2 regions of the Thalassotalea sp. HSM 43 genome follow, and region 1 is predicted to be linked to the other one. Evidence: predicted binding sites of a transcription regulator. Region 1 holds the regulator's gene; the other holds the start of a gene.

Region 1 (15,979 bases):
ATGTGACTCAAGATTTGGTTGGCAGACGCTCTTTAGAGAGTTACGCTGGCTTCCAATATGAGAGCTGTTGTTGGGCTGTACGATTTGCTTATCATCGTGATATTAATACAAACCTTGACGATGAAGACTTTAATGATCAAAATCGCGATGAATTCGATAGTGGTTTTATGATACAGTTCGTACTCAAAGGTCTTGGCGGCAAACAACAACCGTTGCCGATCGACGATATGCTTGAAACAGGTATCTTCGGCTACAAGCGCCCCTATTTTTTAAATAATTGATTTGGCGAGTGATCTCGCCCAATAAAATAAACTAAGATGTAAAATGAAAACGATTACTAAGACGGCTATAGCATTATCAGGCCTCATCCTGTCCCTTGTTACCAGTTTCAATACTTTTGCCAAGCCTCAAGAACTAGACCGCGTAGTTGCTATTGTCAACTCGGGTGTGGTACTTGAGTCTGACATCGATGACTTGGTTAACAGCGTAAAGCAACAAGCAAAGGCTGAAAATCAAAGCCTACCCTCAGACAAAGCACTGCGCACTCAAGCAATGGAAAAGCTAATTAATGACAGCTTATTGTTGCAAATGGGTGAGCGCATGGGTGTACAAATCAGCGATGCGCAACTGGATCAAACGTTGGCCAGCCTTGCCCAAGAACGCAACATGACGGTAGAACAGTTTCGTCAAAAGCTGGTCGATGCCGGTGCTAACTTCGAACGTTATCGTGAAGGTATTCGAACCGAAATGATCGTTAATGAAGTTCGTCGAGGTAGTGTGCGTCGTCGCGTTAACATAACGCCACAGGAAGTTGATAACTTAGTTGAGTTGATGAAAGAGCAAACCAACGCCAACGTTGAATACCGCCTTGGTCACATCTTGATTGCGTTCCCAGATGAGCCGACTCAAGCCGACCTTGAAGATGCTAAACAACGTGCCGACAAGGTTATTGATCTGTTAAATACTGGCGCTGACTTCAAAAAGATTGCGATTGCTTCATCAAGTGCGCCTACCGCTCTTGAAGGTGGTGATTTAGGCTGGCGCGGTATTAATGAACTACCAACCTTATTTGCCGACTTAGTTGACGGTAAGCCAGAAGGTGAAGTTTATGGTCCGATTCGTACCGGTCTTGGTTTTAACATCATCAAAGTCATGGAAATCCGTGGTAAAGAAAAAGTTGAAGTAACCGAGTCACGTTCTCGTCATATCTTAATCAAGCCATCTATCATCTTGTCTGAACAAAAAGCGGAAAACATGCTGCAAGATATGCTAGATCAAATTGAAAAAGGCGAAGCCGATTTTGATACCCTAGCCAGAGAGCATTCAGAAGGCCCTACCTCTTCGCGCGGTGGTGACTTAGGTTGGGCAGATCCTGACTCTTACGATCCTGCCTTCGCGCAAGTCATCAAAGCATTGGACGTTGAAGAGTATTCTAAACCGTTTCGCTCTTCGTTCGGTTGGCACATCGTGCAATTAACCGACCGTCGTACCCTTGATGCAACGGAACAAAATACTGAAAACCGTGCTTATCAGTTGATATTCAATCGTAAATTTGGTGCAGAAGCACTGCGCTGGATGAAAGAAACCCGTGACGGCGCTTACATTGAAGTCATGGATGATGACGAGTAATGATTAACAAAATCGCGATTACTCCGGGCGAACCCGCTGGTGTTGGCCCGGATATTCTTATTGCACTGGTGCAACAACAATGGCCAGCGCAATTGGTTGCTGTAGCGGATCCACAATTATTAGCGCAGCGCGCCGAACAGCTTGGCCTACCGCTAACGATAAGTGAATACGATTCAACAGCGGCGCCGAAAGAACACCTACCTGGTCATATCGATGTTATCACGGTACCACTCAATGATACCTGTGTGGCGGGTGAGTTGAACCCGAACAATGGTGCTTACGTGGTCGAAACTTTACGTATCGCCAGTGAACGCAATATGTCAGGGGAGTTTAAAGCGGTGTGTACCGGTCCGGTGCACAAAGGCTTAATCAATAAAGCTGGTATTCCTTTTTCTGGACACACCGAGTTTTTTGCCCAGCAAGCAAATTGTAATGACGTGGTTATGATGCTCGCAACAGAAGGTTTGCGTGTCTCGTTGATGACGACCCATATTCCTTTAGCTTACGTATCAAAAGCCATTACCTACGACAGAGTTTTAAAGATTACTCGTATTCTCAATCAAGACTTGAAAGAAAAGTTTGGCATCAAAGAGCCGAAAATTTACGTCTGTGGATTAAACCCACATGCCGGTGAAGATGGTCATTTAGGTAAAGAAGAGATCACCACGATAACCCCTGCCCTTAATGCCTTGCGCAATGAAGGTATGAAGCTATTTGGTCCATTACCTGCAGACACCATATTTCAAGATAAATATCTACGTGATGCCGATGCTGTTTTGGCTATGTATCACGATCAAGGCTTACCAGTGCTAAAATATAAAGGGTTTGGCGATTCAGTAAACATTACCCTTGGTTTACCATTTATCCGTACTTCGGTAGATCACGGCACAGCGATTGAACTTGCAGGAACCACAAAAGCCGATGTCGGCAGCTTTAAAGCCGCATTATCCCATGCGATTGAACTGGTAGATAATCAGCAATGAGTAAGTCACACTTAGGCCATCAGGCCAAAAAACGTTTCGGTCAAAACTTTCTCCACGATGACGCCGTAATCAGTCGCATTGTTGATGCCATTGATCCCGGTGAAGATGAAAACCTAATTGAAATTGGTCCAGGCTTAGGCGCATTAACCGAGCCGGTTATAGAACGTGCCGGTGATATCAGCGTGGTTGAACTTGACCGCGACTTAGCGCATCGATTACGTCATCATCCATTTATCGCCAAGCATTTGACCATCTATGAAACCGATGCGTTAAAATTTGATTTTTCGACCCTTGCTAATGACAAACCACTGCGTGTGTTTGGTAACTTACCTTACAATATTTCCACGCCATTGATTTTTCACTTGCTAAGTTTTGGTGACAAAATCAAAGATATGCACTTTATGCTGCAAAAAGAAGTGGTAAATCGTATGGCTGCAAGTCCTGACAGCAAAGCCTATGGACGTTTGTCTATTATGTGTCAGTATTACTGTAAAGTAATGCCTGTCATGGAAATTGGTCCTGAAGCGTTTCAGCCGCCTCCGAAGGTCGATAGTGCCATTGTGCGTCTGGTTCCGCGTGAACAAATCGAGCACCCTGCCCACGATATTAAGTGGTTAAATAGGGTATGTACCGAGGCTTTTAATCAGCGTCGTAAAACCATTCGTAACAGCCTGAAAAAGCTACTCAGCGCTGAACAATTAGAGCAATTAGGTATCTCGCCGTCACTACGTCCTGAAAATATCAGCTTGCAGGAATACGTAAAAGTTGCTAATTATTTAGCAGAGAACCCGCCAAAAAAATAATAGTAGGGCAAAGATGAGCAGTAATGATCCAGGACAACTTGTCAAAGTCACAACCTCAGTAGATTTTATCGAGGAACAATCGGACAGTTACCAGAATCGCTTTGTATTCAGCTATACAATTACGATAGAGAATAATAGCGACAAGACTTTACAGCTTATTTCCCGCAGCTGGTTAATAACCGACGCCAATGGTCACAAAGTCACAGTTGAAGGCGATGGCGTCGTCGGCCAACAACCTATCTTAAACAGCGGTCAGCGTTACCGTTATTCAAGTGGTTCAATTATTAAGACCCCTATTGGTGCTATGGAGGGGTTTTACACCATGCGTGACCTCGACAAGAACCAATATCGCGTCGACATTCCAGTCTTCGGTCTCGCCGTTCCTAATATGTTGAACTAGTTATGGCGATATACCTGATAGGAGATATTCAGGGTTGCCATACAGAACTTCTGCAACTCGTAGACAAGATTAATTTTAATGCCAAAAAAGACCAGCTTTGGTTTTGCGGCGATCTTGTTGCCCGAGGACCAGACTCGTTAGCGACATTACGTTATATAAAAGGCTTAGGAAAAGCGGCGAAAACGGTATTAGGCAATCATGATTTGCATTTAATTGCCACCTACCATGGTATTGGCCGCGTCAATAAAAAAGACAAGCTTGAAGAGCTACTAAACGCCAAAGACTGTGCAGAGCTGATGGATTGGCTGCTGCAACAACCTCTCGTATTGCAACTTCCCGATGCCGATGCCTACTTAAGTCACGCCGGTTTACCACCGGAATGGACACCGAAAAAAGCCTTAAAAATGTCGGCCTTTGTACAAAAAAAACTGCAAAGTAAGAAGCGTAAAAAGTGGCTACGGGATATGTATGGCGATTTCCCGAATAAATGGCAGCACGCCCATTCCGATATCGAAAAGTTTCGCTTCACAGTCAATGCCATGACTCGTATGCGCTTTTGTTATCAAGATGGTGGCCTAGAACTAAACTGTAAAGGTTCACCGCAAACCAATCAAAACAAGCACTTACAGCCTTGGTATGAAGTGCAACAGAATTTAGCCAACGTTGATTGGATATTTGGTCATTGGGCCGCTCTTGAAGGCAATACCATCGCGAAAAATATCCATGCCATCGACACCGGTTGCGTATGGGGAGGAACACTCACCGCCCTACGCTGGCCAGATAAGAAACTTTTTCAGGTAAATGCCGTCAAATAATGCCCGCCTCGCTTTCTTAATTGTTCATTAATTCATATACTTAATTAAAAATATTAGCGAGTTAATAATTATGGCTATTGAGCAATTTGGCGTTTGTGCGGAACCGAATCTGCACAGTTACTACCTGATGTTTAACGTAACAGATAATAATGATGCGTTTATTCGCAAGATTTTGGCAAAGCTTCCCGCCATGTTCGACGAATATGCCCACAATTTCTCCGAAGCTAACTTAAATACTGTTATCGCCATTGGTGCTAATTATTGGGATCGTTATTACCCTACTGCTCGCCCTAGCCAACTTAAAGCCTTTGAGCATATTCAAGTTGATAATCGCGTTGCACCGGCGACAAACTATGACCTGTACCTGCAAATTCGCAGCGATCGCGCCGATGTTAACCATGTTGTATCGACCAAAGTATGTGAAATGTTAGGCGATGCCGTCGAGTTGGTTGAACAAGTAAAAGGCTTTCGATATCTCGACGGTCGCGACTTAACCGGCTTTGTTGACGGTACCGAAAACCCCAAAGGATTACACAAGCGCGAGGTCGCTCTTTTGGACGACAGCTGTGGCGACTTTAGCAAAGGCAGTTATCTGCATATCCAACGTTTTCGCCACAACTTTAACGCGTGGGAAGGCTTAGAAACAAAACAGCAAGAAGATATTATTGGCCGTACCAAGGTTGATGATATTGAATACGCGTCAGAAGATAAAGCGCCAACAGCACACGTTAAACGCACCAATCTAAAAGATGCTGATGGCAATAGTATGGAAATACTCAGACAAAGCATGCCGTACGGCCATATGAAGAATCAAGGCCTGTTCTTCGTGTCCTTTTGTTACACCCCAGTTAACTTTGAAGAGCAGTTAAAGAGCATGTATGCCGGTGATGAGCACGGCAACTACGATCACATCTTAAAATATACTCAAGCCGAAACAGGTGCATCTTTCTTTGTACCGTCGATGGATTTATTAGAACAAGCCGCCGAACTTTAACTTATTAGAAAAAACAAAGGGCGCTTAAAGCGCCCTTTGTCATCAATTCTTGAATTGCCTAATTCATTTTCTGAAACAGCATAAACAATTTTTCTTTAATTGACTGTATATCATTAACCGAGGTTGGTGAGATAAAGATGGTATCATCGCCAGCAATGGTACCTAAAACGCCGTCGGCTTTGCCTAGTGAGTCCAGTAAACGAGCAATTAATTGTGCCGCGCCCGGGCTGGTACGAACGATTAACATCACTTCATTCGACTCGATATCTAGCACTAATTGTTTGAGTGGACTTTTTGCCGTCGGCACACCAAGTTCTGCAGGTAAACAATAGACCATTTCCTGACGGGCATTGCGGGTTCTGACCGCGCCAAACTTGCTTAACATACGTGAAACTTTTGACTGACTGACGTTATCAAAACCTTGCGCTTTAAGGGCTTCAACGATATCGCCCTGTGAACCAAACTGCTCTTGTTTTAGCAGTTCTTTAAACGCATTGATTAAAGCTTCCTGTTTTTGCTGTGTGCTCATAAATTATTCTTTTGACCGTATTTTCGGTGTTTACCGGTGACAGTAATCACTGTTAAAACAATTCCCCAATACCTATTGGTTAACGCTCATTTCGGCTGAGCCTATTTGACCAAAGGTGTCCCAATTCTTGTCGTTTCTTATTGTAATGTTCAGTTTATATTACAAATATCGAGATTCTGAACTAAAGTATCATATCACCATAGCCCTATTGTTGACAAAAGTGTTTGTATTTTTAGTCTCAATTTTGTATCTTTTGTGCACTAAAAAATTAAAGTAATTACTCAATCTGGAATTATCCTCTAGATTGGCTGTTAAGTGATTACTAACACTCACATCATTTTGGAGAAATTCAATGAAAGTTGCCGTTCTTGGTGCAGCCGGTGGTATCGGTCAAGCCTTATCACTATTACTTAAAACTCAACTACCAGCAGGTTCAGAGTTATCTTTGTATGACGTAGCCCCAGTTGTTCCAGGTGTTGCCGTTGACTTATCTCACATCCCTACTGATGTAACAGTTAAAGGTTACGGCGCTGATGATTTAGCGACTGCCCTAACAGGTTGTGACATTGTAATTATTCCAGCAGGTATGCCACGTAAGCCTGGTATGGACCGTGCTGACCTATTTGCTGTCAATGCTGGCATCATTAAGACGCTTGCTGAAAGCATCGTTGCTAACAGTCCAAAAGCGCTTGTTGGTGTTATTACCAACCCAGTAAACGGCACTGTGCCAATTGTTGCTGAAGTTTTCAAAAAAGCAGGTACTTACGAAGCGAACCGCGTATTTGGTGTAACAACTCTTGATGTTATCCGTAGCGAAACCTTCATTGCTGAGCTAAAAGGCAAGTCGACTTCAGACATTAAAGTACCAGTAATCGGTGGTCACTCAGGTACAACTATTCTTCCTCTACTTTCACAAGTTGAAGGTGTTGAGTTTACTCAAGAAGAAATTGACGCACTAACACCACGCATCCAAAACGCTGGTACCGAAGTTGTTAACGCAAAAGCTGGTGGCGGTTCTGCGACGCTTTCTATGGGTGCTGCAGCAGCTCGTTTTTGTTTATCACTGGTACGTGGTCTACAAGGCGAAGAAGGCGTTGTTGACTACGCATACGTTCAAGGTAACACCGGTGATGCTGAATACTTCGCACAACCAGTTGTACTTGGTAAGAACGGTGTAGAAGAGTACTTACCATACGGTGAGCTTAGCGCTTATGAGCAAAAAGCAAAAGACGACATGCTAGCGACTCTAAACAAAGATATTCAAGAAGGTGTTGATTTCATCAACGCCTAATCACTTGATTGCTACGCAATAAAAAACGGTCGCAATAGCGACCGTTTTTATTTTCAAGGGGTCAGATGACTTGATTCAATTCAAGTCATCTGACCCCTTGAAAAATGTGAGTTTAACTGCTGGTCATTTACTGTTTTAGTAGCTCGACCAATTCAGCTTCATATTGCGCCTGCTTGTTAACAAAAAAGCCGGTGTGTGCTTTGACTATTTTGCCACTGCGATCATAAATGAAACTGCTTGGCATGCCTTTTAATTCAAACTTTTTCGCCAATCGGCCATCGGGATCGTAGATCACCGAAAAGTTTGCCGGGTGTTCGGCAATAAAGGCTTCGGCCATGGCCTGTTTCACATCAACGTTAACCGAAATTACCGTTAGTCCTTGCTGCTGATACTTGTTCTGCATTTCATTCATCCAAGGAAAGGACTTTTTACAAGGAATACACCAAGAGGCCCAAAAATCGAGGTAAATAACCTTACCTTTATTTTCCGCGACCATGGTTTTCAGTTCACTGATACTATCGACAACCGTTTCGGCCTGTAATGACTTGCTCGCGAATAGCAAAGGCGAAATCATGACTAACACCGCAAGCATGTTACGCATTAATCATTGGCTCCAGTTGCGGTTTCTACGTCTTCTGGGCGACCTTCGCGTAGGATACTATCAACCGAGGTTTGGTTATTACAGCGCTCATCGGTTTTATCATCACGATAGTAACGGATATTAACGCAATCTTGCTCATAGCGACGCTCGAGTTCAGTGCGTTTAATGGGATTATTTTTTGCGTTTACGATTTGCCTTTGCAGTTGTGCACATTGTTCGCGTTGCTCCGAGGTAAAGACGATATCTTCACAGGGATCTTCAGTGATAAAAGCACATCCGGCTTGGCTAAGCATTAGGGTGGAAAGAAGCGATATAGTTATTGTTTTCATAAGTACTACCTGATAATGCTGTATTAGTTATTTGTAACATAGCACCTGATTTGGCAATCGGCAATGTGATCAGTCGACAAAGCGAAAAAACAACGAATTTGTCTTTGAGTGGTGTTTAATAATTCAACAAAACAGTCGCTAACTATTTATTAATAATAAAAAAAGGGCCGGTATAAACCGGCCCTAAACTTTAACCAACTAGCGTCGTTATTGTTATTATCCTTTTAGCGAGACAAACTCAGGGTATGCTTCGACACCACAATCAGATTTGTCCACACCATTGTATTCTTCATCTTCACTAACACGGATGCCCATGGTTTTCTTCAATACAAACCATACTGCAAAACTTGCTGCAAATACCCATGCGAAGATAACGAATGCACCGTATAACTGAGCACCAAATGTTGCATCGCCGTTGCTAAATGGTACAACCATTAGCGCGAAGAAACCAACAACACCGTGAACAGAGATAGCACCTACTGGATCATCAATCTTGACTTTATCCAGAGAGGTAATTGAAAGTACCACTAACATACCACCAAGTGCACCAAGTAAGCTTGCAAACAGTGGAGATGGAGATAGTGGGTCAGCGGTAATCGTTACCAAACCAGCTAATGCACCATTTAGAATCATGGTTAGGTCTGCTTTACCCCAAATTACTTTATTAAGTAATAGTGCGGCAACAGCACCTGCAGCGGCAGCAGCATTGGTGTTAACGAAAATTTGACCAACAGCGGTTGCGTTTTCAGCATCAGATAGAAGCAATTGAGAACCACCGTTAAAACCAAACCAACCCATCCATAAGATGAAAGTACCAAGCGTAGCCAATGGCATGTTTGAACCTGGGATTGGGAAGATTTCACCGTTTTTACCGTATTTACCCTTACGAGCACCTAACAGTAATACACCAGCAAGTGCAGCAGCGGCACCGGCCATGTGAACAATACCAGAACCTGCGAAGTCGCTAAAACCAGCTTCAGATAAGAAACCACCGCCCCAAGTCCAGTAACCTTCAACTGGGTAGATAAAGCCTGTTAAAACAACGGTAAATATTAAGAATGCCCAAAGCTTCATACGCTCAGCTACGGCACCCGATACAATAGACATTGCAGTAGCAACGAATACTACTTGGAAGAAGAAGTCTGACTCTAGAGAGTGATCAGCACCTTCCGCTTGTGTACCAATTAAACCGGCAATTGATGGTAAGATACCGCCTTCAGCGTTATCTACGTACATAATATTGTAACCAACCAACAAAAACATCACACATGCAATTGAATACAGCGCAATGTTTTTAGTTAGAATTTCAGTAGTGTTCTTAGAACGAACCATACCCGCTTCAAGCATGGCAAAACCTGCCGCCATCCACATTACTAATACACCTGACAACAAAAAGTAAAAGGTATCAAGCGCGAATCTAAGTTCGGTTACTGTACCTGTTAATGTCGTTAACTCTTCCATTTTATCCCCCTGTTAAAGCGCTGCAGTATCAAGCTCACCAGTACGAATACGTACCGCTTGATCCAAGTCATATACAAAAATCTTACCGTCACCGATTTTTCCGGTATGTGCAGATTTGCTGATGGCTTCAACAACACGTTCAGCATCTTCTGCTTTTACCGCTATTTCTAGTTTTACTTTTGGTAAGAAATCTACTTGATATTCAGCACCGCGATATAATTCGGTGTGACCCTTTTGACGACCAAAACCACGTACTTCTGATACGGTTAGGCCTTCGACACCGACTTCAGAAATAGCTTCTCTGACGTCGTCTAATTTGAATGGTTTAATTATTGCGTTTATTAATTTCATTATCGCCCCCTAATAGTTGCTGGGTTAATGGTTACAAGTTGCGTACCAACAAATATAAAACCAACAAAAACAAACACTTAAACGATTTACAGCTTAATAACGAAAACACAACGCACCAAGTTGGGGCGTTGCGACCGCCATATTGCTTTAAAACTGTGCTAATTATTTTTGCAGAAATACCTAAAACAGAAGCTGCCGAAAGAAGTGAGTAACAGAAACTAATATTAGAAAGGAGTATCGATATAAAAACCGACTTTGGTTTATTAATCGTTAGTGGTCTGGGTCGCTAACGAGTGCCTTACATCGCTCATCAATGATACTCACCACGTCTTTCGAATACACCAAAGATGTATGAGTTTGATTAAGTACAATGTGCTCTGTCATGCCTGGTATGCGAGTTTCAGCAATACTCACTGTACCATCAGAGTCCTCGACTCCGTCGCGCCATACCCGATCCAGTAGTGGCCTAGCACCAATTTTAATGGAACCCGCGATAGAGATAAGCTTTTGCGGCACAGGCCAAGATTTAGTGAATCGTTTAGGCAATAAACCAAATTGAGTCGAAGAACCTAACAGATGTTGAATGTTTACTTTTTTCATGTCTTCGGCAATTTGTGCGCCTTGATGTGGCGTGCCAAGAGTTATCACTAACGGTACGCGTTCAACCGATACTTGACGAGTAAATAAATACTCCGTTGCGACAAGCCCGCCAAGTGAATGACCGAGCAATACTGTCGGCCCATCACCAACACGTTTATCAATGCTGTGAAACAATTTTTCTTTGTCTGCTTTGGTACTTGGGTAAGAAATATTTTCGACGATATGGCCAAGCTGCACAAGGCGATTGGCCAGCGGAGCCATGATAATTTTGTTCATAAACAATCCGTGTAATATGACAATTTTCATTTCTGCTCCAAATCAGATTAATGAGGGTAGGCGCTTTGATTTTGCTATAAAACTATTCGCTTGGCAAACTCAGTTTAGCGACCAAGCAAATAAAAATCGCACCAACTCAAACGAGTTAATGCGATTGATTTGCCTACTGAATTAACCGTGGGTTAAATTCGATGGCTGTCGTTTGCGCTTAAATTGGTTGCCTATATCCTCTCGTATCAGATACAGACTCGGAATCAAAAATAGCGTTATTACGGTGGCGAAGATAATACCGAAGCCCAGTGATATTGCCATTGGGATAATAAACTGCGCCTGTAAACTGGTCTCAAAATAGATCGGTAAAATACCAAAAAAGGTGGTAAGTGATGTCAGCAATATCGCACGAAAACGTTGCATACCCGCTTCAATAACGATATCCATCATTCGCATACCGGTATTTTTGGCACGATTAATAAAGTCGACCAAAATCAGCGAGTCATTGACGACAACACCTGATAACGCAATAAAACCGTACATAGACATCATATTAATGGTTTTACCGACGATCATATGTCCCCAGATGGCGCCAATGATACCAAACGGAATAACCGACATGATCACGAGTGGTTGGGTATATGATTTGGTTGGTATGGCAATCAAACCGTAAATTAAAAATAACGCCGTTACTGCCGCAAACATTAACTGCTGCAAAAAGTCCTGTTGATCTTTACTCGCACCTTCCATTCCATATTTTACGGTCGGGTATTTAGCCAAAATAGCAGGGATAATTTGCTCATTGAATTCACCAAGCACCTTGCGAGACTCGACTTTTTCACTGTCAATTTCAGCAGCGATTTTGATGGTACGTTTATTATTGATACGGGTGATTTTTGAGAATCCTTGGCCGATTTCAACATCAGCAACCTGATAGAACGGCACTTCCTGACCACTTGGGGTACGAACCCACATGTTTTCCAAGTCAGTGATTGAACGACGTTCTTCTTCAGGGTAGCGCACCATAACTTTCACTTCATTACGTCCACGCTGTATACGTTGCGCTTCATCGCCATAAAATGCCTGACGTACTTGTTTACCGAGATCGGATAACGACAAGCCCAGCACTTCCGCTTCAGGGCGAATCGACAATTTAATTTCTTCACTACCACGACTGAAAGAATTACGGATGTCGTACACACCGTCGTATTCACCGAGTTTATCCTGCACTTCCAAGGCCGCCTGCTCAAGCTCATACTCGTCCAGACCATTTAGTTGGAACTCTAAGGCGGCGCCACCACCCGCATTGGTACCGGCAAATAGGCGGAGCTCTTTAACTCCAGGGATTTCGCCTATTTGTTCGCGCCATAATTTTTCAATCTCAAAGGCGTTTAATTCACGAAACTCTGATTTATTTAATTCCATCAAAAAACCGCCAGCGAGATTGCCGTTGGTAAACACCATGATATGACGGATAAAGCTTTCCCCTTGATAGAGATTTTCCTCTGCCATTTCATAGCCTGAGTCAATAACCCGCTGCAATGCCTCATTACGTCGTTCCGGTGCCATACCGTCCTCCATAATGATTTGCCCTTGAATAAAGTCACTAGGCACACTAGGAAACACCTCTGTTTTAACCAATGAACCGGCAATTAAGCCAATTGAAAGAAAAAACAAAGCGATAAACGCCGCCATGGTGGTATAGCGATTTTTCAATGACCAGGTAATCGATCGTAGATAGGTGTTTTTAATAAAGATGTCGAGCCACGCTTTAAAGCGCAATTGAATACGATGCACAATATGGGCGTTGTCCGGATCAATCTCGGTGTACTTCATGTGCGCTAAATGCGCTGGCAAGATCCACTTCGACTCAATGATAGAGAAAACCAGACAAAGCATAACCACGATGGCGATTGATTGGAAAAAGCCAGAGAAGTTGGTGTCAATAAAAATCAGCGGCGCAAATGCGGCAATGGTCGTTAGAACCCCGAAGGTCGCAGGCATAGCGACTCGATGCGCGCCACGGATAACGTTATCAACCGAGTGGCCTTTATTTTGCACTTCGCTATAGACGCTTTCACCGATAACAATGGCGTCATCAACGACAATACCCAATACCATGATAAAGGCGAATAAGCTGAGTAAGTTTACGGTTACTGAGAAATCTCCTAATAACGGCATCATCATAAATGCGCCAAGGAAACAAATTGGAATGCCGACCATAACCCAAAAAGCGACACGCACTCGTAAAAATAGGGTTAATACTAAAAACACCAGTGCTGCACCAAGCATGAGGTTTTCAAACATCATGGTCAGGCGCTCGCTCAAATAAAACGACGAGTCAGCAAAGACCTCTACATTGGCACCTTCAGGCAGTGACTGCTGCTTTTTATCAACATAAGCACGTACTTGTTTGGCAATTTCTAAATCGTTTTGATTACTGGTAGAGCGAACACGAATACTGGTGGTGTTTTTGCCATCAAATAACGCGAAGCCTTCATCTTCAACGAAGGCGTCCTTAACGTTGGCTATATCGCCAAGGGTCAAATGGGTACCATCAGAATTAGTGCGTAATACCAGACGAGAAAATTCTTGCCCAGTATAGGCTTGGCCTTCTGTGCGTAATTGGATATAGCCACCGCTGGATTTAATGGTACCACCGGGTAAATCAAGCGAAGAGCGCTTAATGGCTTGTGAGATCTCATCAAATGTCAGGCCATATTCAAGTAATTGCAATTCCGATATCTCAATCGATATTTCATAATCTCGAATACCAACCACTTCAGCAATGTTGACGTCTGGTAATGCCGTTATTTCATCTTTAATGTCTTGCGCTAGCTCCTGTCGAGTGCGCCTGTCCATCTGGCCATTAACCGATACCCAAAGTACATCCATCTGAAACTCTTGCTTCATCACCAAGGGTCGCTCAATTTGTGCGGGAAAGGTGGTGATGGTGTCTATTTGCATTTGAATTTCATTGAGCTTGTCTTCCAGTGAATAACCGGAATTGATCTCGATGGTCACCGTAGCAAGGCCCTCAGTTGCCTCCGAAGTAACGCGCTTTAAGCCTTGTACATTTTCTAACTTTTCTTCGATTTGCAAAATAACCGACTGTTCGACATCGGCCGGTGAGGCACCAAGATGCGTCACCGTAACCATAATCGTATTAGGGCTAAATTCCGGGAACATCTTTTTGGTGATATTGAAATAAGAGTAAATACCCATGATGATGATAAACACCATCATTAAATTGGCAGCTACACTGTTGCGAGCAAACCAAGCAATGATACCCGTGAGTTTTTCTTGCTGCTCCATGATGCTACTCCGAGTCTGGTTCAGGCTTTATTGCGGCAACTTGCTCACCTTCAACGCGCAGCGGCATGCCTTGCACAGGGGTACGTAAACTGGTCATCACTATGCGATCGCCAGCGCTGAAATTATTTTTCACGTAAACGTCTTCGCCTTGAGCACGCACCACTTCAACCTCGATCACTTTGAGCTTGTTGTTGGCATCAATGATATGCAGCACATTGGTGCCATGAATCGCTTCTCTTGGCACAACAACGATATTGTCGGCTTTCTTACCTTGAATAACCGCATTAACGAACATGCCAATACGCACTTCGTCGTCATGTTCACGATTTTTCAAGTTATAGGGATCGTCAATTTGCGCGACAATATAGTGCACACGGGATTCATTACTGACTACACCTTCATAGCGAGCAATGAATGATGACCATTCATCGACTTTAAAGCCGTCGTGGTAGATGATTTTAACAGGACGCGAGGTATCGCCTATTTCATTTACTTTTGGCAAGTTTAAAAAGCGTAAATCAGATTGTTTGACCGGCAGTCGCACTTCGGCATAATCTATGGCAAAGGTCTTCGCCAATTGACCACCTATCGATACGTATTGACCAATATCGACGTATTTTTCGACCAATAACGCATCGTAAGGCGCATATATTTTGGTGCGTTCTAATTTGGTTTGTGCTTCTTTCAAATCCGCTTGCGAGGCTTTTACATCGGCTCTCGCCTTTTGTAATTGCGGTGTTCGTAACGCTAAAATTGGTGCATCATCTAATGGTTTGCCGGTCATGCGCCATTCTTCTTTGGCCTGATCTGAACGGGCTTGTTCTTGAATAAACTCGGCTTGCATCGATTCTAGACGTGATTGCGCTTCGAGCAAATTTACTTCATAGACGATAGGATCAATTTCCAGCATTAATTCGCCTTTAGAAAAATAACCGCCAACTCGTAATTTATCGGACACAAAAGTAATTTGTCCTGACACTTCAGAAATCATTACTGTTTCGGTACGTGCCTTTACGGTGCCCTGACTGGTCACTTCAAATACTATATCTTTGACTTCAATGTCGCTGGCCTTAACCAGTGGTGGACTAATATCTATCTCTTTCTTCTCCGGCTTTTGCGCCATTGAAGCGAGACCCACAAACCCTAGAATGCCAGCAAGGATGATCGCTATTGGCACTATTATGTTTTTCGTTCGACTCGGCGGGGCCGGGTTTTGAGCTTGAATCTGAGGATGTAATTTAGTCATTGCTAAGTACCGCGTTAATGATTTTTAAAACCTTGATATAGCCACTTAAATATAGCGCTAAAGCATTAATTTTTCTTCTATTTTTTCACTATAAAGTGATTTAACTCAATCGCCTATATAATTTACTTTGATTTACCAAAACTGATGCCAGGCACTAAGCATTTCCAGTAAGTCTTCTACGCCGCAACTCGCCGTTTGGTTCATATCGAAATTATCTACATCATCAATTAACCGCTCGGGCAAGTCTTGGTCACTGCAAATAATGTTCGCAAAAACGGTAGCCTCGCCCTCTTCTATACTCAATGAATACTCTTTACCGTTCAGTTGCAGCTTATCACTGCGGGTTTCGCTGGCATTAACAAGCG
Region 2 (15,979 bases), 240 kb from region 1:
TACTGCAGCGCCCATTAGAGCTCGGTGCTGATATAGTTATTCATTCAACCACTAAGTTTATTAATGGTCATTCAGATATTGTCGGCGGTGCCGTTGTCACTAAAGACCCGCAATTAGGCGATGATCTGGCTTGGTGGGCAAATTGCATTGGTATTACTGGCAGTGCTTTTGATGCCTACCTGACGTTACGCGGTATCAAAACCTTGCCTGTACGTTTGCGCGCTCATCAGCAAAATACCCAAGCGGTGGTTGCGTTGCTTACCGAGCACCAGGCTGTCGAGGCTGTTTATTATCCTGGCCTGTCGACTCATCCTGGTCATGAGATAGCTAAAGCGCAACAAGCCGGTTTTGGTTCAATGTTGTCGTTTGACATTAAAGGCGATGAAAATCAGGTTCGCAATTTCTTTGCCGCTTTACAGTTGTTTACACTAGCCCAGTCTCTTGGTGGCGTAGAGTCTTTGGCTGCACATCCATCGACCATGACACACGCTGGGATGGATTTAGCTGCACAAAAAGCCGCCGGTATCTCACAAACACTGATTCGCCTGTCTATAGGCATTGAAGATGCTGACGATATTGTTGCTGATTTACAGCAAGCCCTTGATGCTGCATTTGCTGCACCTAGTGATAAAGCCGGTTAGGGATAAGTCATGAACCAAGCAAACTCATCTTTGTTAAATATAGATAACGCCGTACAAATACCGGTAAATGTGCATAAATTTGGTGGCAGTTCACTGGCCAATGCTGAATGTTTATTAAGAGTTATACAAATTTTAAAGCAAGAAGCACAGCTTGATGACGTCGTCGTGGTGTCAGCGAATGGTAAAACCACGGATAAGCTGTTTGCAATCATTAACTGTCAACAGAGCGAACAGCGCCAGTTATTATTAACAGAGCTGCAAAATCAGCAGCAACAACTGGTCTGTGAATTACTATCTGCATCAGCGGCAGCAACCGAATGCCAGCAAATCGCTACAGATATTGCCAAGCTTGCCGACATCCATTTTGATGATATATATCAGCGACACGATCTATTAGCCCATGGTGAAATTTGGTCAATGCGTTTGTTATCGGCGCTGATTAATGAACAGTTATGCCCATGTATTGGTGTCGACTCACGTCAAGTGTTACATCTTGACTGTGACAATGATTATCAATTGGTTGAGCATAGCTCACAACACGCGTTATTAACGGCTAAGCAAGCAGCAAAGTTAACGGTTATCACCGGTTACATTGCCACAGATACGCAAAATAGAACGCAAACATTGGGCCGCAATGGCAGCGATTACAGTGCCACAATTGTTGCCAAGCTTATCGGCGCAGAAAGTGTCACGCTATGGACCGATGTCGACGGTATTTACAGTGCCGATCCTCGCATTATTTCAACCGCGCGTAAGCTACATCGTATTGAAAATTCAGTGGCAACGGAGTTGGGGAGACTGGGCAATCCAGTGCTACACGCGAAAACATTAACGCCTTTGCAATGTCAGCAAATTCAATTGAATGTTGCCAGCAGTTTTTTACCCGAAGACAATGGCACTGAAATTGGTGTCTTTGGTGATATCGCAAAAAGCGAGTTATCGGTTACTCACAATAATGATCTGGTGAAAATTAACACCGATAAAGTCAGCGAGCTGTATTTGCGGCATGTGATTGCCCGCTTTGAACCGATTTACCAATGTCCTGATAAGTCGTGCTTAGTGGTGAACCAGCAGTTTTCGCAGTTGGCGATTGAATATCTGCAACAGCATCAACTTGAGTTCAGTTACCAACAAGTATCGTTAGTGGCTGTGGTTGGCTATCAAGTGGCGAGTCGCAGTGAAATTAAAGCACGTTTTAAACGAGTATTGCGCCACGAAGCATTGGATGCTTTGGTCGGCAGTGACAATGGTCACAGCTTGCTGGCGTTTTTAAACGAGAGCTGCAATGTCGAATTACTCAATCAAGTGCATTCCAGCATAACGAAAAATGCCCGCAATATAGGGTTAGTGGTTGCAGGTTTAGGTAATATCGGCAGCAAATTTTTAGACATGCTGCCAAAACAGTTAACACGTATCTCAAGTTTGGAAAACGTGCATTTGGTTGGCCTTGCGACATCAAAAAAAGCGCTTATTAATAACGATGGTATAGACCCGAGCCAAGCACTACCGTTATTTGCTGACAGCAGCGTTGACTATGACAACCAACAATTACTTGGTTGGTTAGAGCAACATCCGTATGACGAGTTAGTGGTTGTTGATATTACCCCGTCTGAGAGTTTTGCTCAGTTATACCAAAGCTTTTTTGAACGTGGTATCCATGTCATCAGTGCCAACAAATGCGCCGGTTCAAGTGAGCAGAGTCAATACAGCCAATTACTCGCGGCGCAAGAAAATACCGGCAGTCAGTGGTTAGTTAATACCACAGTCGGCGCGGGCTTACCGGTGAATTACGCCATTAATGATCTATTGCAAAGCGGCGACAGTATTCATGAAATTGCCGGGATATTTTCAGGTACTTTATCCTGGCTGTTTGCCAACTTTAGTGGTGAGCAGGCATTTTCAGATTTAGTCTTAGATGCGCTTGAGCAAGGTTTTACCGAGCCTGATCCGCGTGATGATTTATCTGGATTGGACGTACAAAGAAAATTGCTTATTTTGGCTCGATTAGCTGGTTTTGAGCTTGAACTGGACAACATCGACGTTGAAAACCTTGTGCCACCATCATTGCAAGGTATTGATAAAAAACAATTCTTCACTCGCATTACAGAGTTGGACGAGTATTTTGCTAATAAGCTAAATGAGGCAAAAAGTCAGCAACAACATTTGCGTTATGTGGCTAGATTTGCCATAGATAATAACAAACTTACTGCGAAGGTTGGTTTGGAAATACTGCCGGCGGACCACGCATTTGTAAATCTGACAGCCTGCGATAATATCTTTTTATTGGTGAGTGACTGGTATCAAGAGAATCCATTGATCATACGCGGCCCTGGTGCCGGTCGAGATGTTACCGCTGGCGGCTTGCATTCTGACTTAGTTAATTTGTGCCAGCGTTTAGAACATAAGAAAAAAGAAGTTGTCATTAAGGGGATATATTAAATGAATGCTAAAGCTCGCCAACTTGATTTGTTAAATCGTACTGTCCGTGATTTGGATCGCGACTTAAATGTGTCATTTGAATTCTTCCCACCAAACTCAGAACAAATGGAAACCACCTTATGGAATTCGGTAGAACGTCTAGAACCGCTTAATCCTAGTTTTGTGTCAGTAACCTATGGCGCTGGCAGTGGTACCCGAGATAGAACACACGGCGTTATTAAGCGAATTCAACGTGACACCAGCTTAGTTGCTGCACCACATTTGACTTGTATTGATGCCAGTAAACAAGAGTTAATCGATATTGCCAAAGACTATTGGCAAAGCGGTGTTCGTCACATTGTTGCGTTACGTGGTGATTTACCAAACAGCAGTGAAAAACCAAATATGTATGCCAGCGACTTAGTCGAGGTATTAAAAGGTGTTGCCGACTTTGAGATCTCTGTTGCCGCCTATCCGGAGACTCATCCTGAATCGCCTAATGCGCAATTTGATTTGGTTAACTTGAAACGAAAAATTGATGCTGGCGCGACACGTGCTATCTCGCAATTCTTTTTTGATATAGACGCCTATTTACGTTTTCGTGACCGTTGTGTTGCGGTTGGTATTGATGTCGAAATTGTCCCGGGTATTTTGCCGGTATCAAATTTTGCCACTTTAAAACGCTTTGCAGGGTTAACCAACGTGCATGTACCTGACTGGATGGGGAAATTGTACGAAGGACTCGATGACGACCCGACTACGCGAAACATGGTCGGTGCCAATATCGCAATGGAACAGGTGAAGATATTACGTAGCGAAGGGGTTAATGACTTTCATTTTTATACGCTAAATCGTTCCGAATTAACCTATGCAATTTGTCACACCTTAGGTATTCGCCCACAACAAGGTTAAGCACTCCACATAATCCTATCTTGCAGGGACAGTTTGTTTACATGGCAAACTGTCCTTTTCGTTTAGAGCAGGCAATAGTGCTGAATAAAATCCAATAAGATTTTTTCTGTTGGCTTGATTTGATCGAATGCTAAGAATTCATCTATTTGATGTGCTTGTTCAATCGAGCCTGGTCCTAAGACAATGGTTTGGCAACCTAATTGCTGAATAAACGGCGCTTCGGTAGCGTAATTTACCGCCTGACAACAATGACCAGAGAGTTTTTCAGCGACATGAACCAACTCACTGGACTCGTTCTCAGCAAAGGCAGGAGAGCTGGCATGCAATTCCTGCATGTTAACTCTACCGGGATATTTTTCTGCCGTTGCTTTTAATGCTTCACTTAACCAAAACAGCAGCTCTTCATCTTTGATGCCAGGTAACGCTCGTAAATCGATATCTAAGTAGCAATCACCGCAAATTCGATTAGCACTGTCACCACCTTTTATCGCACCAAAATTTAAGGTCGGCTCGGTAACAGAAAAAGCAGCGTTTTGATATTGGTGTTTAAGCTCTTGCTTTAAGGTCATTAGGCTTTTAATGATCTCGAACATGATTTCGATGGCATTAATACCTTTCGCGGGTTGGCTGGAATGACCTGACTTGCCAACCACCGTAATACGATGAGACATATGTCCTTTATGCATAATTACTGGCTTTAAGTTGGTCGGTTCGCCAATAATCGCCACATCGGGTTTGGCCAATTGTTGTTCGATGAAAAAGCGTGCACCAGCCATGGTTGTCTCTTCATCGGCTGTGGCAAGAATATATAACGGCTTTGTTAGCTTGGTTAAGGGTAGCTGTTTACAGGCTTGCAAGATAAACGCGAAAAAGCCTTTCATATCACAGGTGCCCAATCCAAAAAACTTGTCGTCTTTCTCTTGTATAGCAAACGGGTCGCTGTTCCAGCCTTGTTGATCGAAAGGCACCGTATCACTATGGCCGGACAGTAATAAGCCACCTTCGCCGCTGCCCACCTTAGCCAGCAAGTTATATTTATTGTTGGTTCCGGGCACTTTTTGAATATTCACCGCAAAGCCTAGATCCTTGAACCAAGTCGCTAATATTTCAATCACCGCCAAGTTACTTTGGTCGAGTGATGCAGACTCAGCACTGATCGATGGGCTGGCGATTAATTCACTAAGTGCTTGCTGAAAATTGGGTAGCTTTACAATTGTTGACATTTACTTACTCTTTATTGCAAATACTTATGCTTTTTTATTGCATAAGTATTTCATCACTGTTATCTTTCTTTGGACAGTTTAATCAAGCTTCTGGGTAAAGACCATAGGTTGTCGGATTTTATTGTAATCGTTTTGTATAAATAGTAGCCAGAACGGATATGGATCGCCGATAATACCCAGCTGATAGAAATCATATATTTATTCTTGTTGAATAGAATTGCAAATGAGAGGTTAAGTGAAAGTTGCAATTATAGGTGCTAGTGGCTATGCCGGCGCTGAATTAGTTAAAATCCTAACAAAGCATCCCCAAGTGGATGTTTTGCAATTACTTGTATCTGAAAATAGTGCATCAGCAGATCTTGCGTTCAGCGAGTTATATCCGGCGATGCAGGGTGTTTGTGATCTGCCACTTCAGGCTTTTTCTGCGGCATGGTTAAAAGATCACCAATCTGAAATTGATGCGGTGTTTTTTGCCACTCCACATGAATATTCACAGCAGTGGGCGAATGCTTTTGTCGATGCGGGCGTTAAAGTGTTTGATTTGTCCGGTGCGTTTCGTCTACAAGACGCCGATGATTACCCTAAATATTATGGTTTTGCTCACCAACATACCGACTTGTTGCAACAAGCGGTATATGGATTGGCGGAGTTTAATCAGCAAGCCATCGCTGAAACACACATTGTTGCTGTGCCTGGTTGTTATCCAACCGCCAGTTTATTGTCATTAAAACCAATAATCGATGCCGGCTTACAGCAAGAAGATGGCTTAATCGTTGTCAATGGTATCAGTGGCGTCAGTGGCGCCGGTCGCAAAGCGTCATTAGCAACCAGCTTTAATGAGTTAAGCCTAAAAGCCTACAATATATTACAGCATCGTCATCAGCCTGAAATAAGCCAAGAAGCCGGTGCTCAGGTCATTTTCAATCCTCATATTGCGCCGTTTAAACGTGGCTTAATGGCAACGGTAACCCTTAACTTGCAAGACACGGTGACTAAACAACAAGTAGATATGGCGTTTCAGCAGTGTTACCAACACACGCCATTGGTGCGTATCAGTAAAAGCTGGCCGCAAATCGATGATGTTGCCAATACACCGTTTGCCAACATTTATTGGCAATATGATGAATCATTACACGTTTTGGTGGTTAGTTGCGCCATTGATAACTTATTAAAAGGCGCGGCGTCACAAGCGGTGCAATGTTTTAACATTAGTTTTGGCTTGCAACCCACCTTAGCATTACTTGGAGGTCAGCATGACTAGACCTCTGGTTATTAAGATTGGTGGGGCGATAATGGAGTCTGATCAGGCTCTGTCCGATTTATTTAAGGTTGTTAGCCAGTTACAGCAAGACCGTGGCGTTATTATCGTCCACGGCGGTGGCTGTGTGGCTGATGATATGTTGCAACAAGCTGGTTTTGTCAGTAAAAAAATCGATGGCTTACGGGTAAGCGAACAGGCTCATATGGCGGTTATTAGCGGCGCCTTAGCGGGTACGGTTAATAAGCATATGGTGGCGATAGCGAACCATAGTGGTTTAAAAGCAGTCGGCTTAGCATTGCATGATGGACAGTCCATTGTGTGTTTGCCTGCTGACCCGAAATTAGGTTGTGTTGGTATACCTCAAGCGAGCAATGCGAGCTTGTTAAATTCATTAGTCGCGGCAAACTGTTTGCCGTTGATCAGTTCTATTGGCAGCTTAGACAATGGCACCTTAGTTAATGTGAATGCCGATGATGCAGCGGTGGCTATCAGTGAGTTACTCAATGCTGATTTGGTGTTGTTAACCGATGTCGCTGGGGTTAAAGGTGCCGATCAAAAATACCTTGCTACACTTGATGGTGAGCAAGCCAAACTCCTTATCGAACAAGGCGTCATTGCCGGTGGCATGATCGCTAAAGTTAACGCTGCATTTGCTGCAGCCAACCGATTACGACGAAGTATCGCGGTTGCCAGTTGGAAATCGCCTGAAAAACTGTTTGTGTTAAACAGTGATGGCGAGTTTGGCACCCGCATTATTCCTACACTTTAAAACTTAATAAATTGCAGTAATAACAGGAAGATACATATGTCGATGCAACATTTTCTTGCAGATAGTGATTTTGATAATGCGCAATTAACCCAGTTAATTACGCAAGCGATTGATATTAAAAATAACTTACCAAAATACCAAAATGCCCTAGCCGGTAAAACCGTTGCTATGTTGTTTGAAAAACCATCATTGCGAACTCATGTTAGTTTTGATTTTGGCATTAATAAATTGGGCGGTCATAGCTTATATTTAGGTCAGCAAAATGGCCAATTAGGTGAGCGTGAACGGGTCAAAGACGTTGCCAAAAACTTAGCGTGTTGGAGCGATGCCATTGTTGCCCGAGTGTTCAAACAATCGGTGCTCGATGAGATGGCGGAGCACGCAGGCATTCCAGTTATCAACGCCTTAAGTGATTTATATCACCCGTGTCAGGCTTTGGCTGATTACATGGCTTTAACCGAAACCTTTGGTCAACTTAACGGATTAAATCTGTGTTATATCGGTGATGGTAACAATGTCTCAAATTCATTAATGCTGATGGGGCCAGTGCTTGGCGTCAACGTCACGGTTATTTCGCCGGTTGGTTATGAGCCGTGTGCCAAAATGGTTGATAAAGCGCAAGCCTTGGCAAAGGCCAACGGCAGCACGCTAACCATTACCACTGACATTAATGCTGCGGCCGAGCAACAAGTGATTTATACCGATACTTGGATATCTATGGGAGATAACACCAAGGTTGAGCAAATACTGCAAACCTTTATGCCATATCAGGTCAACAAAACCCTGATGGAAAAGGCAGGCGCGAGCGCGTTAATGCATTGCCAGCCTGCACACTTAGAGCAAGAGGTAACCACAGAGGTTTTTGATTCGGATAAGTCATTGGCTTTCTTACAAGCCGAAAACCGTATGTGGGCACAAAACTCCGTATTGGTTAATTTGTTGGCTGATTAAGCCGAGTTTCAAGATTTTAGTAAAGAATTTATAGATTTAAGAGTAGATATTATGAGTCAAGATATTAAGAAAGTGGTACTGGCCTATTCAGGTGGTTTAGATACATCAGCAATCATTCCTTGGTTGAAGGAAAACTATAATGGCTGTGAAGTTGTCGCATTTTGTGCCGATGTAGGCCAAGGCGATGAAGAGCTTGAAGGCATTCAAGAAAAGGCCATTGCCTCTGGTGCGTCAGAATGTCACGTCGTCGATCTAAAAGAAGAGTTTGTTAAAGATTACATTTATCCGATCGTGAAAACCGGTGCGGTATATGAGGGACAATATCTATTGGGTACCTCTATGGCACGTCCGGTGATTGCCAAGGCACATGTTGAAGTCGCACTCAAAGTAGGCGCTGACGCGGTTTGTCATGGTTGTACCGGTAAGGGTAATGATCAGGTGCGCTTTGAAGCGTGTTTTGCCGCGCTGGCACCACAACTCAAAGTTATCGCGCCATGGCGTGAATGGGATATGGTTTCTCGTGAAGACTTGCTTGACTATTTGGATCAGCGCAACATTCCATGTTCGGCGTCATTGACCAAGATTTATAGTCGTGACGCCAATGCGTGGCATATCTCTCATGAGGGCGGTGAATTAGAAGACCCTTGGTGTGAGCCGTCAAAAGAAGTGTGGACCATGACCACCGATCCTTTGGATGCACCAGATACACCGGAATCTGTTTTACTTAGTTTTGATAAAGGTGAATTGGTTGCCGTTGACGGTCAAACCATGAGCCCGTATCAATCATTGGTTTATCTAAATGACAAAGCCGGTGCTCACGGTGTGGGTCGTGTAGATATCGTTGAAAACCGTCTGGTAGGGATGAAATCTCGTGGTTGTTATGAAACGCCAGGCGGCACCGTATTAATGGCAGCATACAAAGGCTTAGAAACCCTTATTCTTGACAAAGAATCACTGAAGTTTCGTGAGTCGGTAGGCTTAGAATTCTCTCATGTTATTTATGATGGTCGTTGGTTTACACCATTAGCTCAAGCACAAATGGCGGCATGTCATGCCTTTGCTGAGCAATTAACCGGTGATGTCGTAGTTAAACTGTATAAAGGGCAAGCTGTGGTTACTCAGCGTCGTTCGCCAAACAGCTTATACTCAGAAGAGTTTGCCACCTTTGGTGAAGATGATGTTTACGATCAAAAACATGCAGAAGGCTTTATTCGTCTGTTTAGTTTGTCGAGTCGTATCAAGGCACTGAAAGCTCAGGAGAAATAACATGGCATTATGGGGTGGCCGGTTTAAAGCCGGTAGCAGCGATAAGTTTAAGGCGTTCAATGATTCCTTACCGTTTGATCATGTCTTAGTACATCAGGATATTCAGGGCTCAATTGGTTGGTCAAAAGCGATCTGCAAAGCAGGTGTGTTGACCATTGATGAGCAGCAAAAACTTGAGCAAGCGTTGCTGGATTTAGCCGCGAAAGTCGATAATGGTGAGATCAATTTCGAGCAATCAAATGCCGAAGATATTCACAGTTTCGTTGAAAGCGAATTGATTGAAATGATCGGTGATATTGCCCGTAAATTACATACTGGCCGTAGTCGAAATGATCAGGTCAGTACCGATTTACGATTATGGGCGCGTGAGCAGGTTGATGAGCTAATTAACATGCTAAATAGTTGTATTGCGCAATTACTGAATCTTGCTGATAACAACAAACAGCATATCTTGCCCGGCTACACCCATTTGCAACGCGCACAACCGATTCGTTTTGCCCACTGGTGTATGGCCTATGTGGAAATGCTTAAGCGTGATGTGTCGAGATTACAAGACGCTAGAGTGCGTCTAAATCAATCGCCATTGGGCTGCGCCGCGTTAGCGGGCACCGTTTATGACATTGATCGTTATGAACTGGCGAGTAGTTTGGGCTTTGATGGTCCATGTATGAATTCCCTTGATGCCGTGTCTGATCGTGACTATGTATTGGAATTATTATTTGCAGCCTCTACCGGTATGATGCATTTATCGCGATTTGCTGAAGACTTAATTTTCTTCAATTCCGGCGAAGCTAATTTTATTACCCTTGGCGATCAAGTGACCTCAGGCAGTTCATTGATGCCGCAAAAGAAAAACCCAGATGCATTGGAGTTAATTCGTGGTAAATGTGGTCGTGTTTATGGCTCATTGCAAGGATTATTAGTAACCCTCAAGGGCTTGCCGCTGGCGTACAACAAGGACATGCAAGAAGACAAACAAGGCCTATTTGATGCACTTGAACAGTGGTTTTCATGTATAGAAATGTCTTGTGAAGTGGTTAATTCCATTGAACTGAATGTTGCTGAATGTCGTCGCGCTGCTCGTGGCGGTTATGCCAATGCAACGGAATTGGCAGACTACCTGGTTGGTAAAGGCGTGCCATTTAGAACCGCACATGATATTACCGGTGCGGTCGTGCTTTATGCGATAGGCCAGGGTGAACCGTTAGAAAATCTACGTTTGGATGAGTTTAAACAGTTCTCAAATTTAATCGAGGAAGACGTTTATCCGATTTTAGAGTTGGAATACCTTGTTGATAAGCGCAATATACTTGGCGGCACCGGCATCGAGCCTGTAAGCAAGATTATTGAGCAAAATCGTCAACAGCTGGGCAGTACCGAATACACGGTTAGAGACGCCAAATTAACGGATTTACGTTCAATCGGAAAGCTCGTTAATTACTTCTCTGATCGAGAAGAAAACTTACCTCGCAGTGAAGATGATTTAATTAAATCAATTCGAGACTTTGCTGTCGTTGAAGTGGCGGGCCAAGTGGTCGCGTGTGCGTCACTTTACATCTACAGTACCGGCTTGGCGGAGATTCGCTCATTAGGCGTGGCCAATAACCACCAAGGAAAGGGCTATGGTAACAAGCTATGTCATTACTTACTGGATCGTGCACAACAATTGTCACTGCTTAAAGTGTTTGTGTTAACACGCAAGCCAGGTTTTTTTGAAAAGCTTGATTTCAAAATGAGCGATAAAGCCAGCTTGCCAGAAAAAGTGATGAAAGATTGTGAGATTTGTCCGAAGAAAGATTGCTGTGATGAAGTCGCGTTAAAATATGACTTGAACGAACATCACACCATGCCGCAAATGTTGGGCTCCATTGAAGTTGCCGAAGTCTGATTGCTAACAGCGCATTAAAAAAAGGCCCGTTTGGGCCTTTTTTGTTTTTATAGTGGCTGTTGCGACTTAACGCCTTTATTTAACGTCTTTATTTAATGTCTTTATTTAACGTCTTTAGTTGATGATTAGCAGCACACATCCGCAAGCAAGTGTTTGTGCTTAAAAGATTTCTTCATCTTCTTCACGAGCCTTTTCGTTTTCTAGAATATCTTCCACATTGTCTTCATCTACCCATTCGGTTGGCTCGGTGCCTTGAATAAAGTATTCAAAAGTCGAACTCGAATCACTTTTATTGGTGCGCTTACCGGTTTCTTTGTCGATGCGAATCGAAACAATATTATCCGGCTGTTTAAATGGCGCGTATGGGAACTCATTTAGAGCAATATTCATAAACGAAATCCACGCCGGTTGCGCCGCATTGGCGCCAGCTTCGCCGCCTGCGGTTTGGTTACGACCTAGGTTTGCATTGACATTGGTGCGACCCAAGTTGCGACTTGGATCATCGAAGCCAATCCAGCTGCTCGCAACCAGATGACGACTAAAGCCAGTAAACCAAGCGTCTTTTGATTCATTGGTGGTGCCGGTTTTACCAGCCAAATCACGACGTTCAAGTGCTTTAGCGCGCCAACCTGTGCCCATCCAACCTGTGCCTTCTGACCAGTTGCCGCCACCGCCCCAAATGACGCTATTCATCGCTTCTGTGACTAAAAAGGCATTTTCACGACTTAAGATGCGCGGTGCAATTGGTTGGGTTAATAATTCAACGTCAAGTTCATCACTTGCATCAAAACTATTAGCATATTCTTGTTGCGCTTGTTCGCACTCATAGCAAGCAACGTTAGGCTCTGCTTGATAAATAACCTCACCACTGGCGTCTTCTATGCGATCGACAATATAAGGTTCGACTAAATAACCTTCATTGGCAAAAGCGGCGTAGCCGGTCACTACTTGCAGTGGCGTCATGACTGCTGAGCCTAAAGCAATAGACTCATTTTTAGGCAGTGATTCTTTCTCAAAACCAAATTTTGTTAAATGCTCAATTAAGGTGCTTAACTTCATCCCGCGTAATAGTCGAATGGACATCACGTTTTTCGATTTTGCTAGACCGGTACGGACTCGCAAAGGACCTTCATAAACCGCAGGTGAATTTTTTGGTCGCCAAGCAAAACCTGAGCGTTTATCCCATTGATTGATTGGCGCATCGTTAACAATAGAGGCGAGGGTATAACCATTTTCCAATGCCGCCGAATAAACAAAGGGTTTTATATTTGAGCCGACCTGACGATTTGCCTGAGTAATACGGTTAAATTGGCTTTGTCTAAAACTAAAGCCACCAACACTGGCTAAGATAGCGCCATTGTCTGGCGAAATGGCCACGATGCCACCGGATACATCCGGCATTTGTGCTAGCTGCCATTGTTGCTCTGCAGCAGGGCGGATATACACCATGTCGCCGGCGCTAACAATTTCTTGTGCAAGTTTTGGCGCTTTACCTTGGATTTTGTCATCGATATACCAACGCGCCCACTTTAAGCCATCCCATGGGATATCGATGATCTCACCCTGTTCATCGATTACTTTAGCCGCCTGCTCAGCAATTTCTATGACTACCGCAGGCTGCAAATCATTATAGGATTTAACTTCTTGCAATTGTGTAACGATGTCTTGTTGCTCTGGAGCTTGAGTCGGTAACTCAGCAAAACTGTCGGTTAAGGTGTCTAACTGCTCATCATTGACAAACGTTTGGTATTGGCTGAGTACCTTTTGCTGGTCTTGCTCAGATAACCACAAGCGCTGAATAGGGCCACGGTAACCATGACGTTGATCATAGGCATAAACGTTATTTACCACCGCTTGCTTCGCTGCGTTTTGCAAATCCGCTTTAACCGTAGTGTAAACTTTTAGACCTTTACCATAGGCAAATTCTTTACCATACAGCTCGAGTACTTTTTTATTGGTTTGTTCTGCGACATACGGCGCACTGACTTCAATTCTTACACCGTGGCGTTTAGTACGAATTTCTTCATTATTGGCTTGCTCATATTCTTCTTCGCTAATATAGCCACTGACTAACATACGCTGCAGTACTGTGGTACGGCGAAATTTAGCTCGTTCTGGTGAACTGATAGGGTTATAGGTCGTTGGTGCTTTAGGCAGACCAGCGATAACGGCTATTTCGCCCAAGGTCAATTCGTGCAAATCTTTACCGTAATAAACCTGCGCCGCCGCACCGACACCAAATGCACGATGACTCAACTCAATTTTATTAAGATACAGTTCGAGAATTTCATCTTTGGTTAATAGCTTTTCCATATGCAAAGAAATAAAAATTTCTCGTACTTTACGAACAATGGTTTGTTCGCGAGTTAAGAAGAAATTTCGCGCCGTTTGCATGGTTATGGTACTGGCACCGCCTTCGATTTCACCGCCGGTTATTTTACTTTTGATAAGCAACACCACAGCACGGGTCATGCCGATTGGATCGACACCAAAATGTTCATAAAAACGATTGTCTTCGGTGGCTAAAACCGCTTCAATAAGTTTTGGCGGCATATCTTTTAGCTTGACTGGAATTCGACGTTTTGTACCATATTGCGAGATCAGTTTTCCTTCACTCGAATAGATCTGCATGGGAATTTGTAATTGAATGTCTTTTAAAACGTCGACGCTCGGCAAATCGTCTTTCATATACCAATAAAAAACGCCGATGGTAAGGATTCCAAGTAGGGCAATAGCAAAAGAAAATTGTACTAACCGCTTGATAATGTTCACAAAAATACTGCCAATATAAAAAATCTAAAAATAATATTACCAGTATATATCGATTAAAGCTGTAATAAATGTATTTTTAACGATAATATGCTTTAATAGACAAAAAATAATAATAATTCACGGGAAGATATGCTTAGTAAGTTATGGAATAAAAGCGCTGCTAAAATGGTCGGGATCGATATCGGTTCTCATTCCGCCAAGGCTGTTCTTATCGGTGAAGGCAAAGATGGCTATCAACTTGAAGCTTTCGCTGTTGAACCAATTCCAAAAGGTGCCGTTGTCGATCGTAAGATCCAAGACATCGAGGCCGTTGGCGCTGTCATTCGCAAAATTCGTAAAAAAGTCCTTTCGTCTGTGCAAGATGCCGCAGTCGCAATCTCCGGTTCTACCGTTATTACCAAAATTATTTATATGGATGTGGCTCTCAATGATGACGAACTTGCCAGTCAAATTGAGATTGAAGCCGATAGCTTAATTCCATATCCGCTTGACGAAGTTAGTCTTGATTTCGAAAAGCTTGATGTTAACGAGTCAGACCCAAGCAAGGTGAACGTTCTCTTAAGTGCCGCTCGAACGGAAACCGTTGAAGCACGAGTTGCAGCACTCGATACCGGTGGTTTTCAAACCAAAGTTGTTGACGTCGAATCTTATGCCTTGAGCCGTGCAGCTGATTTATGCATGCCGGCCTTACCTGAAGATGCAAGTGATAAAGTCGTCGCATTTATCGATATCGGCGCGACAATGACATTGTTTACGGTCAATGAAACCGAGTCGAATATATACAGTCGAGACCAATTGTTTGGTTCAGAGCAATATACTCGCTCTATTGTGTCTTATTACAATAAAACCTTTGAAGACGCTGAACGAGAAAAGCTAACCGGCGAATTACCGCCGACATACACTTTTGAGGTTTTGGCACCATTTCAAACCACCCTTATTCAGCAAATTCGTCGTGCGATTCAGATGTATTTGACTTTTAGTGGCAAAGATAAACTCGATTATCTGGTCATTTCTGGTGGTACCGCCGCACTGGAAAGCATTCAAGAACTATTATCTGCTGAACTTGGCATTCACACCATTATTGCTAACCCATTTAAAGATATGATGGTCGGTGAGCAAATTAATGAAGAAGAGCTTTCTAAGGTTGCACCTCAATTGATGGTTGCAACAGGTCTTGCTATAAGGAGTTTTTCCCCATGCCACATATAAATTTACTACCGTGGCGTGAAGAAGCTCAGCGACTACGCCAGCAACAATATTTTTCTCTATTAACCTTTTTAGCTTTGACTAGCTTTTTGGTTGTTTTCCTCGTGAGCCAGTATTTCCAGGCTAAGATTGACGGCCAACGTGCTCGTAACCAGTTCTTAACCAATGAAATTAAGGTATTGGATGCGCGAATTGCCGAGATCAAAACCCTAGAGCAGAAAAAGAAAGACTTGATTCAACGGATGAAGTTAATCGAACAACTACAGAAAAGTCGTAACGTCGGTACCCAAGTTCTCGATGAAATCGCCAAAGTTGTGCCACCTGGTGTGTATCTCACGAAATTAACCAAGCAAGATAACCAATTATTGCTGCAGGGTAAAAGTGAGTCGAATAACCACTTAGCGAATATGATTCGTGAGGTACAAAGCTCAACCTTATTGGCTGATGCTGAGCTGGAATCGATTACCAATAGCGGCAAGTCAGAGAAGTTATTAAGTGACTTTAAAATGACCTTACGTATCCAAGGCCTGCTAGATGAACAAGCGCTTATTAACGCAGGAGGTCGCTAATGAAAAATATTGATTTATCAGAGTTAAATGACTTAGACCTCAATAATATCGGTCAATGGCCGGTAGTGGCGAAAACGATTTTAGCCATAGTTGTTGTGGCCTT

Evidence for each region. Region 1 encodes ArgR, which controls arginine synthesis, uptake and breakdown. Its sites were predicted from a motif close to ANTGAATANNTATTCANT; they were not measured.
Region 2: argC (N-acetyl-gamma-glutamyl-phosphate reductase) is a predicted target of ArgR. The motif match lies at 5,231-5,248, and genes of this name have one in related genera.

The regions. Positions count from the first base shown of each region.
Region 1 covers NZ_CP038493.1:2,530,127-2,546,105, reverse strand. Annotated here, with positions in the region: gene lptD (LPS assembly protein LptD) at 1-281, shown strand, start outside; partial or broken gene surA (peptidylprolyl isomerase SurA) at 322-1,629, shown strand; gene pdxA (4-hydroxythreonine-4-phosphate dehydrogenase PdxA) at 1,629-2,612, shown strand; gene rsmA (16S rRNA (adenine(1518)-N(6)/adenine(1519)-N(6))-dimethyltransferase RsmA) at 2,609-3,415, shown strand; gene apaG (Co2+/Mg2+ efflux protein ApaG) at 3,429-3,815, shown strand; gene E2K93_RS10950 (symmetrical bis(5'-nucleosyl)-tetraphosphatase) at 3,818-4,630, shown strand; gene E2K93_RS10945 (Dyp-type peroxidase) at 4,701-5,624, shown strand; gene argR (transcriptional regulator ArgR) at 5,683-6,153, opposite strand; gene mdh (malate dehydrogenase) at 6,506-7,444, shown strand; gene E2K93_RS10930 (TlpA disulfide reductase family protein) at 7,572-8,045, opposite strand; gene E2K93_RS10925 (hypothetical protein) at 8,045-8,374, opposite strand; gene E2K93_RS10920 (ammonium transporter) at 8,591-9,835, opposite strand; gene E2K93_RS10915 (P-II family nitrogen regulator) at 9,848-10,186, opposite strand; gene E2K93_RS10910 (lipase family alpha/beta hydrolase) at 10,457-11,062, opposite strand; gene E2K93_RS10905 (efflux RND transporter permease subunit) at 11,234-14,368, opposite strand; gene E2K93_RS10900 (efflux RND transporter periplasmic adaptor subunit) at 14,373-15,491, opposite strand; gene E2K93_RS10895 (YacL family protein) at 15,747-15,979, opposite strand, start outside.
Region 2 covers NZ_CP038493.1:2,289,009-2,304,987, forward strand. Annotated here, with positions in the region: gene metB (cystathionine gamma-synthase) at 1-641, shown strand, start outside; gene metL (bifunctional aspartate kinase/homoserine dehydrogenase II) at 651-3,080, shown strand; gene metF (methylenetetrahydrofolate reductase) at 3,081-3,971, shown strand; gene argE (acetylornithine deacetylase) at 4,034-5,194, opposite strand; gene argC (N-acetyl-gamma-glutamyl-phosphate reductase) at 5,430-6,455, shown strand; gene argB (acetylglutamate kinase) at 6,448-7,224, shown strand; gene E2K93_RS09840 (ornithine carbamoyltransferase) at 7,261-8,175, shown strand; gene E2K93_RS09845 (argininosuccinate synthase) at 8,227-9,441, shown strand; gene argH (argininosuccinate lyase) at 9,443-11,329, shown strand; gene E2K93_RS09855 (penicillin-binding protein 1A) at 11,489-14,101, opposite strand; gene E2K93_RS09860 (pilus assembly protein PilM) at 14,231-15,310, shown strand; gene E2K93_RS09865 (PilN domain-containing protein) at 15,298-15,876, shown strand; gene E2K93_RS09870 (type 4a pilus biogenesis protein PilO) at 15,876-15,979, shown strand, end outside.